Regions from separate parts of the Anaeromassilibacillus sp. D41t1_190614_C2 genome, predicted to be linked through region 2. Evidence: riboswitches for the same ligand, from Rfam matches in the RefSeq annotation. Region 2 holds a riboswitch; the other holds the start of a gene.
What was found. A riboswitch is a leader RNA that binds a small molecule or an ion and turns the genes downstream of it on or off. The one in region 2 is predicted to bind cobalamin.

Region 1 (7,842 bases), on a different contig from region 2:
ATGGCGGTGGCGGTCTATCGAACCATTGCGGCAAAAGGCCGGCTGTTCTGTCAGGCTCCGACCGGCATTGGGAAGACAGTTTCAACCTTGTTCCCAGCCGTCAAAGCGATGGGCGAGGGGAAGGCAGAACGCATTTTCTATCTGACCGCTAAGACGGTCACGCGCAGGGCGGCAGAGGATGCGTTTGCCCAGATGCGGGATCAGGGCTTGCGGCTCAAGACCATCACGCTGACCGCCAAGGACAAAATCTGCTTTTTGGAACAGAGGGATTGCAACCCGGAAGCCTGCCCCTATGCGAACGGCTACTATGACCGCGCCAACCAAGCACTGTATGAGCTGGTCCACGATTGCGAGGCGGTGACCCGGGAAGCGGTGGAGGCCTGCGCGCAAAAACATCGAGTGTGCCCGTTTGAACTCTCTTTGGACGCCGCCCTTTGGTGCGACGCCATCATCGGTGACTACAATTATCTGTTCGACCCGGTGGTGTATCTGAAGCGCTTTTTTGGGGAAAGCCCAGGCGAGTATGTCTTTTTGGTGGATGAGGCGCACAACCTGGTCGACCGCTCCCGCGACATGTATTCGGCGGCGCTGCACAAATCCACCGTGTTGCAGGCAAGGAGGCTCGTTGGAAAGGAAGAGCGCAAGCTTTTCCGTGCACTGGGCGCCGTGAACACCGAGATGCTTACTCTGCGCAAGGCGTGCGGGGAATCCCGAACGCTTACGCAGGAAGAAGCGCCCAAAGAACTCCTGACCGCTCTGAACCGCTTTATTTCTTGCTGGGAGGAGTGGGCGGAGGAGCACCGCCATTCCCGGACCGATCCGCTCCTGTTGCAGCTCTATTTTGACGCATTGTTTTTTCTGCGGATTGCGGAGCTCTACGACGATCACTTTGTCACCTACGTGACGGTCAGCGGGAGCGATGTAACAGTGAAGCTCCTCTGTCTGGACCCGTCGCCCTTGCTGGACAAGGCGATGCAGCGCGGCCGTGCGTCCATTTTCTTTTCTGCCACACTTTCCCCGTTGGACTATTTTACTTCGGTGCTCGGCGGGGATGACACCACAAAGAAATATGTGCTGCCCTCCCCGTTCGATCCGGCCCACCTGGGGCTCTTTATCGACGACCGGGTCAGCACCAAATATCGGGATCGGGCGCGCAGCCTCCATCCTGTCGCGGAATTGCTTTATGCCATGTTACAGGGGAGGCAGGGAAATTATTTGGCCTATTTCCCGTCCTACTCCTATATGAACGAAGTGTACCGTGTTTTCCGGGAGCGTTACCCAGAGGTGCAAACCCTTTTGCAGACCGCTGGTATGGACGAAGAAGCACGGATGGAATTCCTCAACCGTTTTGATGTGGAGCCGGAAGGGACCTTGCTGGGGTTTTGCGTATTGGGCGGCATTTATGCAGAGGGGATCGATCTGCGCGGGGAGCGGTTGATCGGCACGGCGATCGTCGGCGTTGGACTGCCGCAGGTGAACGCAGAGCAGGAGATCCTGCGCGCTTACTATGACCGGACAAACGGGGAAGGGTTTGCCTTTGCCTATCAATATCCAGGGATGAACAAGGTTTTGCAAGCGGCAGGGCGTGTGATCCGCGGCGAGCAGGACCGCGGAGTGGTCCTGCTGATCGACAGCCGCTTTTCCACCGCATCCTACCGAAACTTGTTCCCCACACATTGGCAGCATTTTCAGACGGTGCGTTCGGCTCCCGAATTGGAACAGGCCGTGGCTGCCTTTTGGGAGCACTAAAATTTGAGAATCTTTTTGCAGGAAGTTGCATTCTCTCCGTGCTTTTACTATAATATGAGTATTATTGAGGTCTTAAAGGGAAATGATGAGAGAGGTAGAACATGAAAGCAGTAGGGTTTGATAACGACAAATATTTGGAGACACAATCGAAGCATATTTCCGAGCGCATTTCCATGTTTGACAACAAGCTGTACTTAGAGATGGGCGGGAAACTGTTCGACGATTTTCACGCTTCGCGCGTGTTGCCGGGATTCCAGCCGGACAGCAAGATGAAGATGCTTCTGCATCTTTCCGATCAAGTGGAAATCGTGATTGTCATCAATGCGACGGACATCGAGAAAAGTAAAATGCGTGGGGACATCGGCATCACCTACGATGCGGATGTTCTGCGTCTGATCGATGCGTTCCGGGACATCGGCCTCTATGTGGGAAGTGTAGTAATTGCCCAGTATGCAGGGCAACCCGTAGCGGATACCTTTAAAAACCACTTGGAGCAGTTGGGCGTAAAGGTATATCTGCACTATCCGATTGAGGGGTATCCGTCCAATATCCCCCATATCGTCAGCGACGAAGGCTTTGGCAAGAATCAGTATGTGGAAACCTCGCGTCCGCTGGTGGTGGTGACGGCTCCTGGGCCGGGCAGCGGAAAAATGGCGACCTGCCTTTCACAGCTCTACCATGAATACAAGCATGGCATCAAAGCGGGATATGCCAAATTCGAGACGTTCCCGATTTGGAATCTGCCGCTGAAGCATCCGGTCAATCTGGCGTATGAGGCGGCGACGGCCGATCTCAATGACGTCAACATGATCGATCCGTTCCATTTGGAGGCTTATGGGGAGACCACGGTCAATTACAACCGCGATGTGGAGGTGTTCCCGGTTTTGAATGCCATTCTGGAAAAGATCACCGGAAGCAGCCCCTATAAGTCGCCGACGGATATGGGCGTCAATATGGCGGGAAATTGCATCATTGACGATGAGGTTTGCCGGGAGGCATCCAAACAGGAGATTGTCCGCCGGTATTACCACGCGATGTGCGAGCAGCGGCAGGGGCGCATTGCGGAAGACGTTGTATATAAACTGGAACTTGTGATGAACCAGGCGGGCGTTACGGTGGAGGACCGCCATGTGGTGCGCCCCGCCTTGGAACGTGCAGAAGAGACCGGCATGCCTGCTGCGGCCATTGAATTGGGGGATGGTAAAATCATCACAGGGAAGACCTCTTCGCTCTTGGGGGCCTCCGCTGCGGTGCTGCTGAACGCACTCAAGCATCTGGGGGGGATCAGCCATACCATGCCGCTGATTTCTCCGATTGTCATTGAACCCATCCAGAATTTAAAAACGAGGCATTTGGGGAACCTGAACCCACGTCTCCATACAGATGAAATCTTAATCGCTCTTTCCATCTGTGCTGCTACCAATCCAACCGCAGAGTTGGCGCTCCGCCAGTTGCCGAAATTGCGCGGATGCGAAGCCCACTCTTCGGTGATCCTTTCCCCGGTGGATGAGACCACCTTCCGCAAATTGGGCGTCAATCTGACCTGCGAACCGAAGTACCAGACCAAAAAGCTCTATCATAAATAACGGCGGGAAGGGAGAAGCGATATGCGGATTGTCGTAATCGACGGACAGGGAGGCGGCATAGGGAGAAGCCTCGTAGAGCGCATTCGTTCCGAATTGCCAGACGTGCAGATTGTTGCCGTCGGCACCAATTCCCTTGCAACGTCGGCTATGCTTAAGGCGGGGGCAAATGTCGGCGCGACGGGCGAAAACGCCGTGATTTGTAATGTGAAACATGCGGATGTAGTTGCCGGCCCAATCGGGATGATGGTGGCAAATTCCCTGTGGGGTGAAATTACCCCGGCAATGGCGTCGGCAGTTTCTGAAAGCCCTGCGCAAAAGGTGTTGATCCCCGTGGAGCAGTGCCATGTGCATGTGGCCGGTGTTGTAGAAAAGCCGATGTCCCGATATATCGAGGACGCGGTGGCTGTTATTCGATCCTGTCAATAAAAAACCGCTGCCAGTGCTTTTTGCATGGCAGCGGTTTTTTTATAGCCCAAACGGCTTGGTGCCCCCTTTTTTTAAAGTAGCGCCAAACCAAGGCCGGTCAAATTTTTGAATATCCGTAGCTGTTTACAATGGCGTCGATCTTGCGCTTCTGCTGGCAGTCCGGACAATCTTTAAAAGCATAGGTTTGGTAGTTTGGAATATCTTCGGGAGTAAAGATGGTATCGACATGCACACCGCCCATTTCGGTGATTGCGCTGAAAATGGCGGAGATTCCGATCACATTGCCTCCATAGTATTTGATGCATTCCAGGGATCGGTTGATGGTTTTGCCGGTGGTTGCGGAAGCCACCAGGAGAAGAATGTTCTTCTGCCAGACCATCGGCTGGATATTGTCGCGGAAAATCATCTGCCCGTTGGTATTGAATTCCGGGGTGATGATGCAGATGTCGCTCTTATCGTTCATGGACATGATGCCAGATTTAGAAAGATAGCGCGCTAAGAAAGCGGCGATAACCTCACAGCCATCCATACATACGATTGTGTCTACCATGGTGTTGTTTTCGTACTTCATCGCCATGGTCGCTGCCGCTTCATAAGCCATTGCATGGCGGTGCTTGATACTGGTCATATCAATATAATAGTTGATATGCGAGTGATTGGTGGCAAAATGACCCGGGATCACTTTGATCGAGATTTTGCTGTTCTTAGGGGATTTAATTTTGATCGCTCTGCTTTCCATACGATTCCTCCATTCTCCAATTGCTGGAATGAATTTTCAAGCCGCAGCCATCCGCAAATTGGCGTTTTGATGCAAAAAGCTGATGCCCTGGAAATTTTGCAAACACGAATCGCTGTGGATTTATCTATACCATACCATTTATTTGTAAAAAACGCAATATAGTTTAAAAAATATATACAAAACATATAAATTCTTGTGCGAAATTTTTTGCAAGACTTTGTTTAATATAATAGGAATTGTTAAAGCGAGTGTGGCAAATCTTTTCGAAAGGGATGCGATCGAAATGTCATTTGAAGATGTTTGGCAAAAGTTTTTAACATGGCTCTTAGATATGTTGCCCAATGTAATTGGCGCCGCGCTAATCTTTGCCGGCGGATGGTGGCTGAGCAACGTGGTAGTGCGCTTAATCAAGCGCACGATGACACGAGCCCGCACAGAGACTGGGATCGTTACATTCTTGTGTTCCCTGGCGAATGCAGCGGCGAAGATTATCATCAGCATTATGGCCCTGTCGCAGTTGGGGGTTCCCGTCGGGCCAATGATCACGGCGATTGGTGCGGCAGGAGTGACCGTTGGCTTAGCGTTAAAGGAAAATATGACCAACATCGCCAGCGGTGCACAGATCGTTTTTACAAAGCCCTTTGCAGTGGGGGATTACCTCTTGGTAGACAATGTAGAAGGCACAGTGGAGCGCATTGAGATGATGTTCACAACCCTTCGGACCTTTGACAACAAGGAGATCGTTATCCCGAATTCGACCATTACCGTCAGTACGATTATAAATTATACGGCGATGAAAACACGGCGGTTGGATTTGCGCTATTCGGTGGGATACGAAGACGATCTTTCAAAAGTAAAAGAGGTGCTTCAAGAACTGACGGATAAGAATCCTTTGGTCGAGCGGGATCCAGAGCCATTGATCGCCGTGGAGGAACATAAGGACAGTTGTATCCAAATGCTGGTGCGCGTTTGGTGCAAAACGGACGATTACTGGACGCTTTACTATCAGATGCAGGAGGATGTGAAACTGGCATTTGACCGCGAGGGAATTCACATTCCATTTCCACAATTGGATGTGCATCTGGACCGGCCGGTTGACAAAATATAGAAATCCGTTTAAAATAGGGCACAGGATATAGGTGCTCCTTTCCAGGAAAGGGGCTGAAAAGGGAAGCGGGTGTGATTCCCGCGCAAGTCCGTTGCTGTGAATACGGAGCGAGCTCCAAAAACCACTGGGAAACCGGGAAGGTGGAGTGTTGCAGAGATGTATGAGCCAGAATACCTGCCTATATGCTTCATGCGACTCCACGGTACTGGAGTGCGCGTGGCTGAAGGAACCACAGTGGGAGCAGAAGGACTGCGCCCATGATTTCCGCCATTCACGCCATTCGGTCATGCGAGTGACTGAATGGCGTTTTTTATTCGCAGGAGGACCGCCCATGAAGCTGGAGGAATATGTTTACCGGGACCAGAAGCGCCTGCGGTGTGGTTATACCACCGGCAGCTGTGCAGCGGCAGCGGCAAAGGCCGCCGCGCAGATGCTGCTTTCCGGTGAGCGTGTCGATCAGGTGGCGCTTTCTACACCGAAGGGGGTTCTTTTGCAATTGCCAGTCGGCCATATCCGGCTTTCGGAGGAGTCTGTTTCCTGCGCGGTGCAAAAGGACAGCGGGGACGATCCCGATGTGACGGACGGCGTATGGGTATTTGCAGAAGTGCGCCGTGCGGACAAGGGGGTATATATTGCCGGCGGAGAGGGCATTGGCCGGGTGACGCGCCCGGGGCTTGCTTGCGCCGTTGGGGAGGCGGCCATCAATCCCGGCCCGCGCCGGATGATCGCCAACGCTTTGCAGGAGGTTGGGGAAACCTATGGGTATACCGGCGGTTGGCAGGTGACCCTTTCCGTACCGGAGGGGAAACGGCTTGCGGAAAAGACCTTTAATCCCCGGCTGGGGATCACCGGGGGGATTTCCATCCTGGGGACTAGCGGGATTGTGGAGCCGATGAGCGAACGCGCGCTGGTCGATACCATCCGGACGGAGCTCCGGCAGTTGCGCACCTTGGGGGCGCGTACGGTTGTGGCGGTACCCGGAAATTACGGAGAAACCTTTCTGCGGGAACAGATGCGCCTCCCTTGCCGTGCCGTCTCGTGCAGCAATTACATTGGGGAGCTGCTGGACATGGCGGTGGATTTCGGCTTTGAGGGGCTTTTGCTGGTGGGGCATGCGGGAAAGCTGGTCAAGCTGGCCGGTGGCGTGATGAATACCCATTCCCGTTACGCGGATGCCCGGATGGAGATTATCACCGCCCATGCTGCGCTCTGCGGCGTTTCCCCAGTGTTGGCAGGAAAGCTGATGGACTGCGTCACAACGGATGAAGCGTTTGAACTCTTGCAAAAAGAACAGTTGCTGTCCCCTGTGATGGACAGCCTCATACAAAAGATACATTTTCATATAAACGCCCGCGTCCGCGGACAGCTGACGGTTGGAGCGGTCTTGTTTTCCAATGCATTTGGCCTTTTGGGGCAAACCGCAGAGGTAGATGGATTGTTGCAACGCCTGAAAGGAGAGGAAATCGAATGATTCATATTGTCGGAGCGGGGTCCGGCGACGTTGATTTGATTACGGTGCGGGGCGCACGGCTGCTAGAAGAAGCGGATACGGTGGTCTATGCCGGTTCCCTGGTGAATCCGGAAATCCTCACGACCTATACGAAATCCGGCTGCAAAGTCTATGACAGTGCCCGGATGACCCTGGAAGAGGTGCTGGACGTGCTTCTGACAGCGGAACGGGCAGGGGAAAAGGTGGTCCGGCTGCACACAGGAGATCCGTGCTTGTACGGCGCCATCCGGGAGCAAATGGATGCCTTAGATGCCGCCGGTGTACCGTATGAAGTGGTGCCGGGGGTCAGCTCATTCTGTGGGGCGGCCGCTGCGCTGCACGCGGAATATACGCTGCCGGGCGTCTCGCAGTCCGTTGTGATCACGCGGATGGCCGGGCGGACGCCGGTCCCGGAAAAGGAGTCGGTCGCCAGCTTTGCGAAGCACGGTGCGACCATGGTCGTTTTTTTGAGCACCTCCTATTTGGAAGGCCTGCGGGAGCAGCTCCTGGAGGGCGGATATGCAAAGGACACGCCCGCAGCCATTGTCTATAAGGCGACTTGGCCGGACGAAAAGGTGGTCCGCGGCACGGTGGACGACCTCCCACAGATGGCTTCGGAAAATGGGATTACCAAAACGGCGTTGATTTTGGTCGGCGGATTCCTTGGGACGCAGTACGACCGCTCAAAACTCTACGCGCCCGATTTCTCCCACGGATACCGCGCAGCGAAAACCGGAGGCGCGCC
Region 2 (7,842 bases):
TCCGCCGCTCCCGTTTGCACCAGCTTCCGGAAGAGGAGTATCTGGAGGACAACGGCGTGCTCGACTGGTATGAAGAGCCGCAGAACCGCGGTTTTGCCCGCGACATGAACCTGTTTATCGACGACGACGGGACGGCGTATATCATCTATTCCAGCGAAGAGAACCGCACGATGTTTATCTCCCGCTTGAACGACGAGTACACGGACCTCGACGTGCCGCAGGAGCCGGTCGGCCTGGCAAAGAACGGCGTGGACTTCGTCCGCCTGTTCCCGGGCGGGCAGCGCGAAGCGCCGGCCCTGTTCAAGTATGACGGCACCTATTACATGATTACCTCCGGCGCAACCGGCTGGAGCCCGAACCCGGCCCGCTATTGGAAGGCCGACGAAATTCTCGGCGAGTGGACCGACATGGGCGATCCTTGCATCGGCGATACCGATGGGAAGACCTTCTGGTCCCAGAGCACCAATGTGATCCCGGTGGACCCGGAGAACGGCAAGTTCATCTACATGGGCGACCGCTGGGGTTATGGAAAAGAACAGGATTTCAGCGCGGAAGCGCTTGCAGATTCCCGTTATATCTGGCTGCCGGTGCAGATCGACGCCAGAGGGAATATCAGCCTCCAGGAATACAACGATTGGGATCTCAGCGTATTTGATTCCATCAACAACATCAAGCTGAACAGCGAGATGGATGATATCTATTATGGCACCGAGAACCTGCCGGAGCAGGTAAACGTCAGCATCCGTGAGGATGAGGGGTGGGTGACCAAGGACGTCAATGTCTCCTGGGATTTCAGCTCGCTGATTCCGGGCGCAGAAAATACGGTAACCGGCACGCTGGAAGACGCCAATGGCCTTACGATAACGGCCAATGTCGTTGACATCCCGGAGAACCTGCTTTACTTTATCGACAGCGGCGCTACGAATGGCTCCGAGCTGTACGATGTCATCAAAGAGATGGCCCCGAACCTGGTCAATACCGAGGCGTATGACCAAGCCTATACCGAGGGTAGCTGGGGCTATACCGGCACCGATGACGACATCGCACCCAAGAATCCGGAAAGCCAGGACGCTTATACCAGCGGTTTCTGGGCAAAGGGCGGCAAGAATATCGATTACAAGCTACCGTTAAAGGCCGGCGAGTATCAGGTTTCCCTTGGTTTCCAGGAGTGGTGGAGTACATCCCGCCCGATGAAGGTCGTTGTTTCTTATGAAGGCGCGGACGGGCAGACGGTTGAGACTACGATTGGCACATTCACCAATTCCGGCGAACAGGCTTATCTGTTCCCATTTACGGTAGAAAACGACGCGGATGTCACCATCAGCGTTCAGAGACAGAATTCCAACAACCCCGACCCGGTCCTGAGCTGGATTGCCCTGACCGGCGAAGTGGAGGAAGAGCCGAGCGAGCACATGCTGACGGTCACCTTCCCGAACACCGTCGAACTGAGCATCGATGGCGAAAGCCAGACGATTGCCAACCTGATCGGCGCATATAAAGATGTCGTAATGGCGGGAGATGCGCTCGAGCTGACCTTTACGCCGCGCGTAGAAGGCCGCGAGATCGCAGGCGTCACCGTGAATGGCGACGCCATTGCGGAAGACAGCTTTGACGTTGCCGAGTATGTGTACAGCGCGGCTATGCCGAACGCGGACACCACGATCGAGCTTGGCTTCACAGTGGTAGACAAGCAGAACCTGCGTGCTGCCATTGAGATTGCAGAAGGCAGAGCGGACGAGGCGGAAGCAGCCGTTCCGTCCGTGAAGGAGAAGTACGAAGCGGCTTTGCAGGCGGCGCAGGACGTCGAAGCAAAGAAGACCGCAACGCAGGACGAGATCAACGGCGCATGGAGCGACTTGATCGACGCGCTGCACTACCTGAGCTTTGTCGCAGGCGACAAGAGCCAGCTGGAAATCCCGATGGAGATCGCAGAGTCCATCAACCGCGACCTGTTCACGCCGGACAGCCTGAAAGCGCTGGACGAAGCGTATGCAGCAGCGGAAGACCTGCTGGACGATGAAGAAGTCCTGGAAGCGGACATCACCGCAGCGGTGGATGCGCTGTATGACGCCATTTATGGCTTGGTCTACCGCGCAGACGTCACCGAGCTGGAAGCGCTGGTCCTCAAGGGCGACGGCATTGTCGAAAATGCAGATCAGTACATCCAGAACGACGCATGGACGAGCTTTGAGACCGTCCTGGCCGAAGCAAAGACCGTGCTGGAAGATGCAAATGCAACGCAGGATGCGGTGGACACCGCAGTGAAAGACCTTACGGCAGCGATTTCCGCCCTGCGCCTGATCCCGGATAAGGATGCGCTGGAAGCATTGATCGGGGAAGCCGAAGCGATTAACACCAATAAGTACACGGCGAAGAGCGTCGCAGCGATGAAGGCCGCATTGAGCACCGCGAAGGCAGTGCTGAACGACGCAGAAGCGACCGAGGAAGAGGTCGCAGACGCAGTCGAGACGCTGGAGAACAGCATCGACGGCCTAGTTGAGAAGAGCACCTCCACGGGCTCGAAGAACAGCGGCAGCACGTCTGCAAACGTTGGCAATGCATACGGCGCAGCGGGCGTGGTATCCGCAAGCCAGAACGTGGCAGTGAATGCCTATGTGGTTTCCGACACGACGGTCAACTTCACCTTGAAGAGAGGCAGCGCATACTGCTTCAAGATGACGGTCGTGAACGGCAACGCCATGACGCCGGGCTTTACGGTCGGCAACGGCGATGTGCTCAAGACGCAGTTTGTGGCGAAGGTTGGCAACGATTCCTACTACAGAGTCTATGCGATCGGCACGCCGGGCCAGAGCACGGGCGTTTACACCACCCTGCCGGGCCAGAACGCGGTCAAGCACTGCACCGTAACGGTTGGCTAAGTGTTTCCTTAGGGCTTCCAATATGGAGCAGAAAGCAAACTCTTTGCGGTTTGCTTCCGTAGGGAACGCCGTAGGCGCGGAAGGCACTGTGTGCCCGCCGTAGGCGCGAAAAGACGCTGTGCGTCCATTGCACGGTGACGATTGCGTAATCGTGGACGAGACATCGAAAGAAAAGGGAAGTTTTTTTCCTGATAAACAGCAAGGCCCTCACCCTGGGAATTCCCAGGGTGAGGGCCTTGCTATGTTTTATCCTTCTATTTCTCACATGTGGTGGGACTGTAATTTTTGCCTGTATGAAAATTTTCGCTTGCCTCTGTAGGGCCTTCCCATATGGAGCGGAAAGCAAACTCCTTACAGCTTGCTTTCGTAGGGAACGCCGTAGGCGCGAAAAGACGCCATGCGTCCGCCGTAGGCGCGAAAAGACGCTGTGCGTCCGCCGTAGGCGCGAGAGACGCTGTGCGTCCGCCGTAGGCGCGAGAGACGCTGTGCGTCCGCCGTAGGCGCGAAAAGACGCCATGCGTCCGCCGTAGGCGCGAGAGGCACTGCGTGCCCGCGAAAGACGCTGCGCGTCTGCAGTTCATGGAGATCGTTGACATTTCCCATACCGTGTTTTATACTGAAAACGACAAAAGAATCAAATGGGTCCATGGTTCAAACCACACGAGGGTTTGATGAAAAGGGAAACAAGTGCGAATCTTGTACAATCCCGTTGCTGTGATTGCGGAGCCACTTCCAAGATGCCATTGATAGAATTCCTGTTGAGAAGGCGGAAGATGGTGTGGATGCATCAGTCAGAAGACCTGCCATGGACTCGGTGGCCATTCTGCGGACGACGGAGCCGGTTGCCAGAAAACGCCTAAGGGGGACGTATACCCTTTTGACGGTCTGGAAGCCCCGCCCGCAACACTCGTTGCGGGCGTTTTTTGTTGTCTTTTGTCACGGAAGAACGAAGTGATTTCAGATCGAAAAAGGAGTGGAAAAATCATGAAAAAGAGAATCCTTGCAACCCTGTTGGCGCTTTCTATGCTGCTTAGCGTTACAGCCTGTAGCAGCAGCCCGCAGACGTCCTCCCAATTGGAGAGCGTGTCCTCCAGTGAACCGGCCGGTTTGGACGCCTCCTCACAGGAAGCATCCCAAGACGAGTCCGATTATTATCCCGTGACCGTAGAGGTGTATAACAACGCGCGGGAACTGGTGCCCTATACCTTTGAGAAATGCCCGGAAAAGACGTTGGTCTATGGGAGGAACAATGTGGAAATTCTTCTGGCGCTCGGCCTTGGTGATAAAATTGAAATGGTGGCGGATTGTAGCAGCGTACTGCCGGAGTATGCAGAGGAATTTGCCAAGCTGGATCTTCTAAAAAATCACCAGGACGTCGGCTATTTTGTCAAGGAATACGCTTTGAGTTTGGAGCCCGACATGGTCATCGGGTGGTATTCCTTGTTCAATATGGAGGATCGCATGGGGGACGTCGATTTTTGGCATGACCGTGGAATCGGAACCTATACGACCATTAATAGCGTGCTGCGTGGGGACGAATCCTTGGAGAATGAGTATCAGGATATCCGGAATCTTGCAAAAATTTATAACCGCCAGGAGAAGGCGGAAGAAATCATCGCCGATATCCAGCAATATGTCGACCAGGGAAAGCAGGCCGCGGAGGGAAAAGAGCCCCAACGCATCTTGATCGCAGAAAAATGGGAGGGCGAATACGACATCTATCATGCTAAGACAGCTGCGGGCGATATTGCGGCGCAGATGGGCGCCGAACCGCTTGGCCAGGCGGGATGGACCGATGAGGAGATCGTGGATGCCAACCCGGAAGCGATTTTCGCCGTACATGTGAGCTCTGTTCCGGACGAAGAGGCAATTGCCCTGTATACGGAAAATCCTGCATTGGCCAGCGTGGACGCGGTCAAAAACGGCCGTATCTATCCGGTGGAATACAGTCTGGCGTATGCGCCCGGGGTCCGCACCAAAGATACGGTAAAACTATTCCTCAAGAGCCTCTATGGGATTGAGGCATAAGATGCAGCGGGGGGATAAACCCGTTCTTGGGAAACGCCCAAGCACGGATAAAACCCTGTCCCAGCGCCTTACAACCGGCGTGTTTCACGGAATACCGGCATATCTCTGCGCAGTCGTCCTTTTGCTGGTAGTTCTGGTGGGGTCCGTGCTTTTTGCTGTGACCGTCGGGTCCGCGGACCTGACGGTGCGTCAGGTGTATGAAGTCATCCTGTTTGAATGGTTCCACATCGGGGACCCCGCAACGCTGGCGCAAGGGGCCGCCCACGACATCGTCTGGTATATCCGGTTGCCCCGGATCGTGCTGGGGGTGGCGGTCGGCATGGGATTGGCGACCGTGGGTGTTGTGATGCAGGCCGTCGTGCAAAACCCGCTGGCGGACCCGTATATCCTGGGGATTTCTTCCGGCGCATCCTTGGGCGCAACGGCGGCAATCCTGCTGGGGATCGGCGCCTTTGGCTCGAATAGCGTCGGCGTCTGCGCCTTTTTGGGCGCGTTGGGCGTATCCTTTGCCGTCATCGGTCTTTCCCACCTTGGAGGCCGTGCAACGCCGGTCAAATTGGTCCTGGCGGGCGTGGCGCTCAGTTCGGTTTGTTCTGCCATTTCCAATTTTATCGTCTATGTGGCGGACGATCCCGGCCGCTTTATGACGGTCACCTTCTGGCTGATGGGCAGCTTGGCGGGGGCGGAATGGGAGAGCAACGGCGTGATTTTTTTGGTTGTGCTTCTGGCGATCGCCTTTTTCTTGACGCAGAGCCGCACGCTCAATCTCATGCTGCTGGGGGACGATACGGCTATCACGCTGGGAACCAATTTGCGCCGTTACCGGCAAGTGTATCTGGTGATGGCCTCGCTGGTGGTCGGCTTCGTTGTCTATGCATCGGGCGTCATCGGATTTGTAGGGTTGATGATCCCTCATGTAATCCGCGTGCTGTTCGGCGTGGATCATCGGAAGCTGTTGCCCCTGTCCGCTCTGGCGGGCGGCATCTTCCTGGTTTGGGCCGACGTGGTGGCCCGGACGATCCTTCCAAATGCGGAGTTGCCGATTGGAATCCTGATTTCGATTGTGGGGGCGCCGGCGTTTGTCCTGCTGCTTGTCAAAAAGACTTATCAGTTTGGAGGGAGGCCGTCATGAGGATTGATGCAGAGGGCCTTTCGTTCTCCTGGGGAAGCACGCAAATTTTAAAGGACATCTCCCTGCGCGCGGAGGACGGTTGTTTTGTCGGGCTGATTGGGCCGAACGGCAGTGGGAAGAGCACCTTTTTGAAATGTATCTATCGCGTATTGCAGCCCAAGATGGGCTGCATCCGGCTGGACGGGGAACCGCCTTCCCATATGAGCCATAAAGAGGCTGCAAAACGCTTGGGCGTGGTTGCACAGCACAATGCCTATGATTTTGATTTTCTGGTAAAGGATATGGTGCTGATGGGGCGCGCGCCGCATAAGCGCGCGATGGACCGCGATACAGCGGAGGACTATGCGATCATGCGCGAAGCCCTGAAGCAGGTGGGCATGGAGGTGCTGGAAAACCGCCCGTTTTCCAGCCTGTCCGGTGGGGAACAACAGCGTGTGATTTTGGCGCGCGCACTGGCGCAGCGCACAGAGGCTTTGATCCTCGACGAGCCCACCAACCATTTGGACATCAAATACCAGCTGCAATTGCTCAACATCGTCAAGTCCATGCATAAGACGGTCCTATCCGCTTTTCACGACTTAAACCTGGCGGCCATGTACAGCGACGTCATCTATGTGGTCAAGGATGGTCAAATTTATAGCAGAGGAACGCCGCGCGAGGTGCTTACAGAGCGGATGATCGAAGAGGTATATGGCGTGCGCGCCAAGGTCCGCACCGATGAAGACGGGCAGCTTTTGATTATCTATCAGGCAAAATAAAAAGGGAAGGGCCTGCCTTGGAGGTTTTCCTCCAAGGCAGGCCCTTTGGCGTGCATTTTTTCGGGGCAATTGAGGGCCGGATAAAATTTGTTTGGTTCGCGGGCTGGAAAGGAATGCATGAAAATTCCGCAAAAGGATTTGCAGAGATTGGGATACGGCTTTATAATAGAAATAGCAATGATGAAACCAGCCAAGAAAGAGGGGAAACCGATGAATCGAGAACAGTACACAAAATATAACGCGGAACAGTGGGATCAGTGGGTTGAGGACGGGATCGAATGGGGAATCCCGATCTCCCACGAGGACTATTTGGCGGCAAAAAACGGGACATGGGACGTATATCTCACGCCGATGCGCCCGGTGCCGCACAGCTGGTTTCCAGCGCTCAAGGGGGCGCAGCTTTTGGGGTTGGCCAGCGGCGGCGCACAGCAGATGCCGGTTTTTGCCGCTTTGGGCGCAAATTGTACGGTGTTTGACTATTCCAAAAAGCAGCTGGAAAGCGAGCGGATGGTGGCGGAACGCGAGGGCTATTCCATCCAGATTGTGCGCGGCGATATGACCAAGCCCCTGCCCTTCCCGGACGGCCAGTTTGACGTGATTTTCCATCCGGTCTCCAATTGCTACATCGAGGATGTATACCAGGTATGGCGGGAATGTTACCGCATTCTCAAGCCGGGCGGCATCCTTCTGGCGGGGATGGACAATGGAATCCCTTACTTGTTCAACGACGATCAGACGCTTGTGGTGGAAAATGCGCTTCCGTTTAACCCGTTAAAAAACCCGGAGCAATTTGAAAAGCTGATGCGGGACGGGGACGGCATGCAATTCAGCCATTCGCTGGAAGAGCAGATCGGCGGTCAGTTAAAAGCGGGGCTTCGGCTGACCGACCTCTTTGACGACCGCGACCGGCCCGGCCAGGGACGCCTGCGGGACTTCACGCCCACCTATATCGCAACCCGCGCGATAAAACCGGAAAAGGAAGGAATGTAAAGCGTGGACGGTCTGTTTCTATACGACACTGAAATCGGTCGCATCGCGATTGGAG

Region 1: linked by a shared signal. The riboswitch ahead of cbiD (cobalt-precorrin-5B (C(1))-methyltransferase CbiD) and the one ahead of I2G69_RS06400 (ABC transporter substrate-binding protein) in region 2 are both predicted to bind cobalamin.

What each region holds. Positions count from the first base shown of each region.
Region 1 is NZ_JADMOD010000013.1:26,104-33,945, forward strand. It holds gene I2G69_RS10490 (ATP-dependent DNA helicase) at 1-1,749, shown strand, start outside; gene I2G69_RS10495 (DUF1846 domain-containing protein) at 1,851-3,335, shown strand; gene I2G69_RS10500 (DUF3842 family protein) at 3,357-3,761, shown strand; gene I2G69_RS10505 (phosphoribosyltransferase) at 3,859-4,500, opposite strand; gene I2G69_RS10510 (mechanosensitive ion channel family protein) at 4,784-5,608, shown strand; cobalamin riboswitch at 5,621-5,804, shown strand; gene cbiD (cobalt-precorrin-5B (C(1))-methyltransferase CbiD) at 5,940-7,079, shown strand; gene cobM (precorrin-4 C(11)-methyltransferase) at 7,076-7,842, shown strand, end outside.
Region 2 is NZ_JADMOD010000006.1:11,383-19,224, reverse strand. It holds gene I2G69_RS06405 (family 43 glycosylhydrolase) at 1-2,879, shown strand, start outside; cobalamin riboswitch at 3,510-3,701, shown strand; gene I2G69_RS06400 (ABC transporter substrate-binding protein) at 3,864-4,907, shown strand; gene I2G69_RS06395 (FecCD family ABC transporter permease) at 4,891-6,039, shown strand; gene I2G69_RS06390 (ABC transporter ATP-binding protein) at 6,036-6,797, shown strand; gene I2G69_RS06385 (class I SAM-dependent methyltransferase) at 7,008-7,787, shown strand; gene I2G69_RS14195 (methylated-DNA--[protein]-cysteine S-methyltransferase) at 7,791-7,842, shown strand, end outside.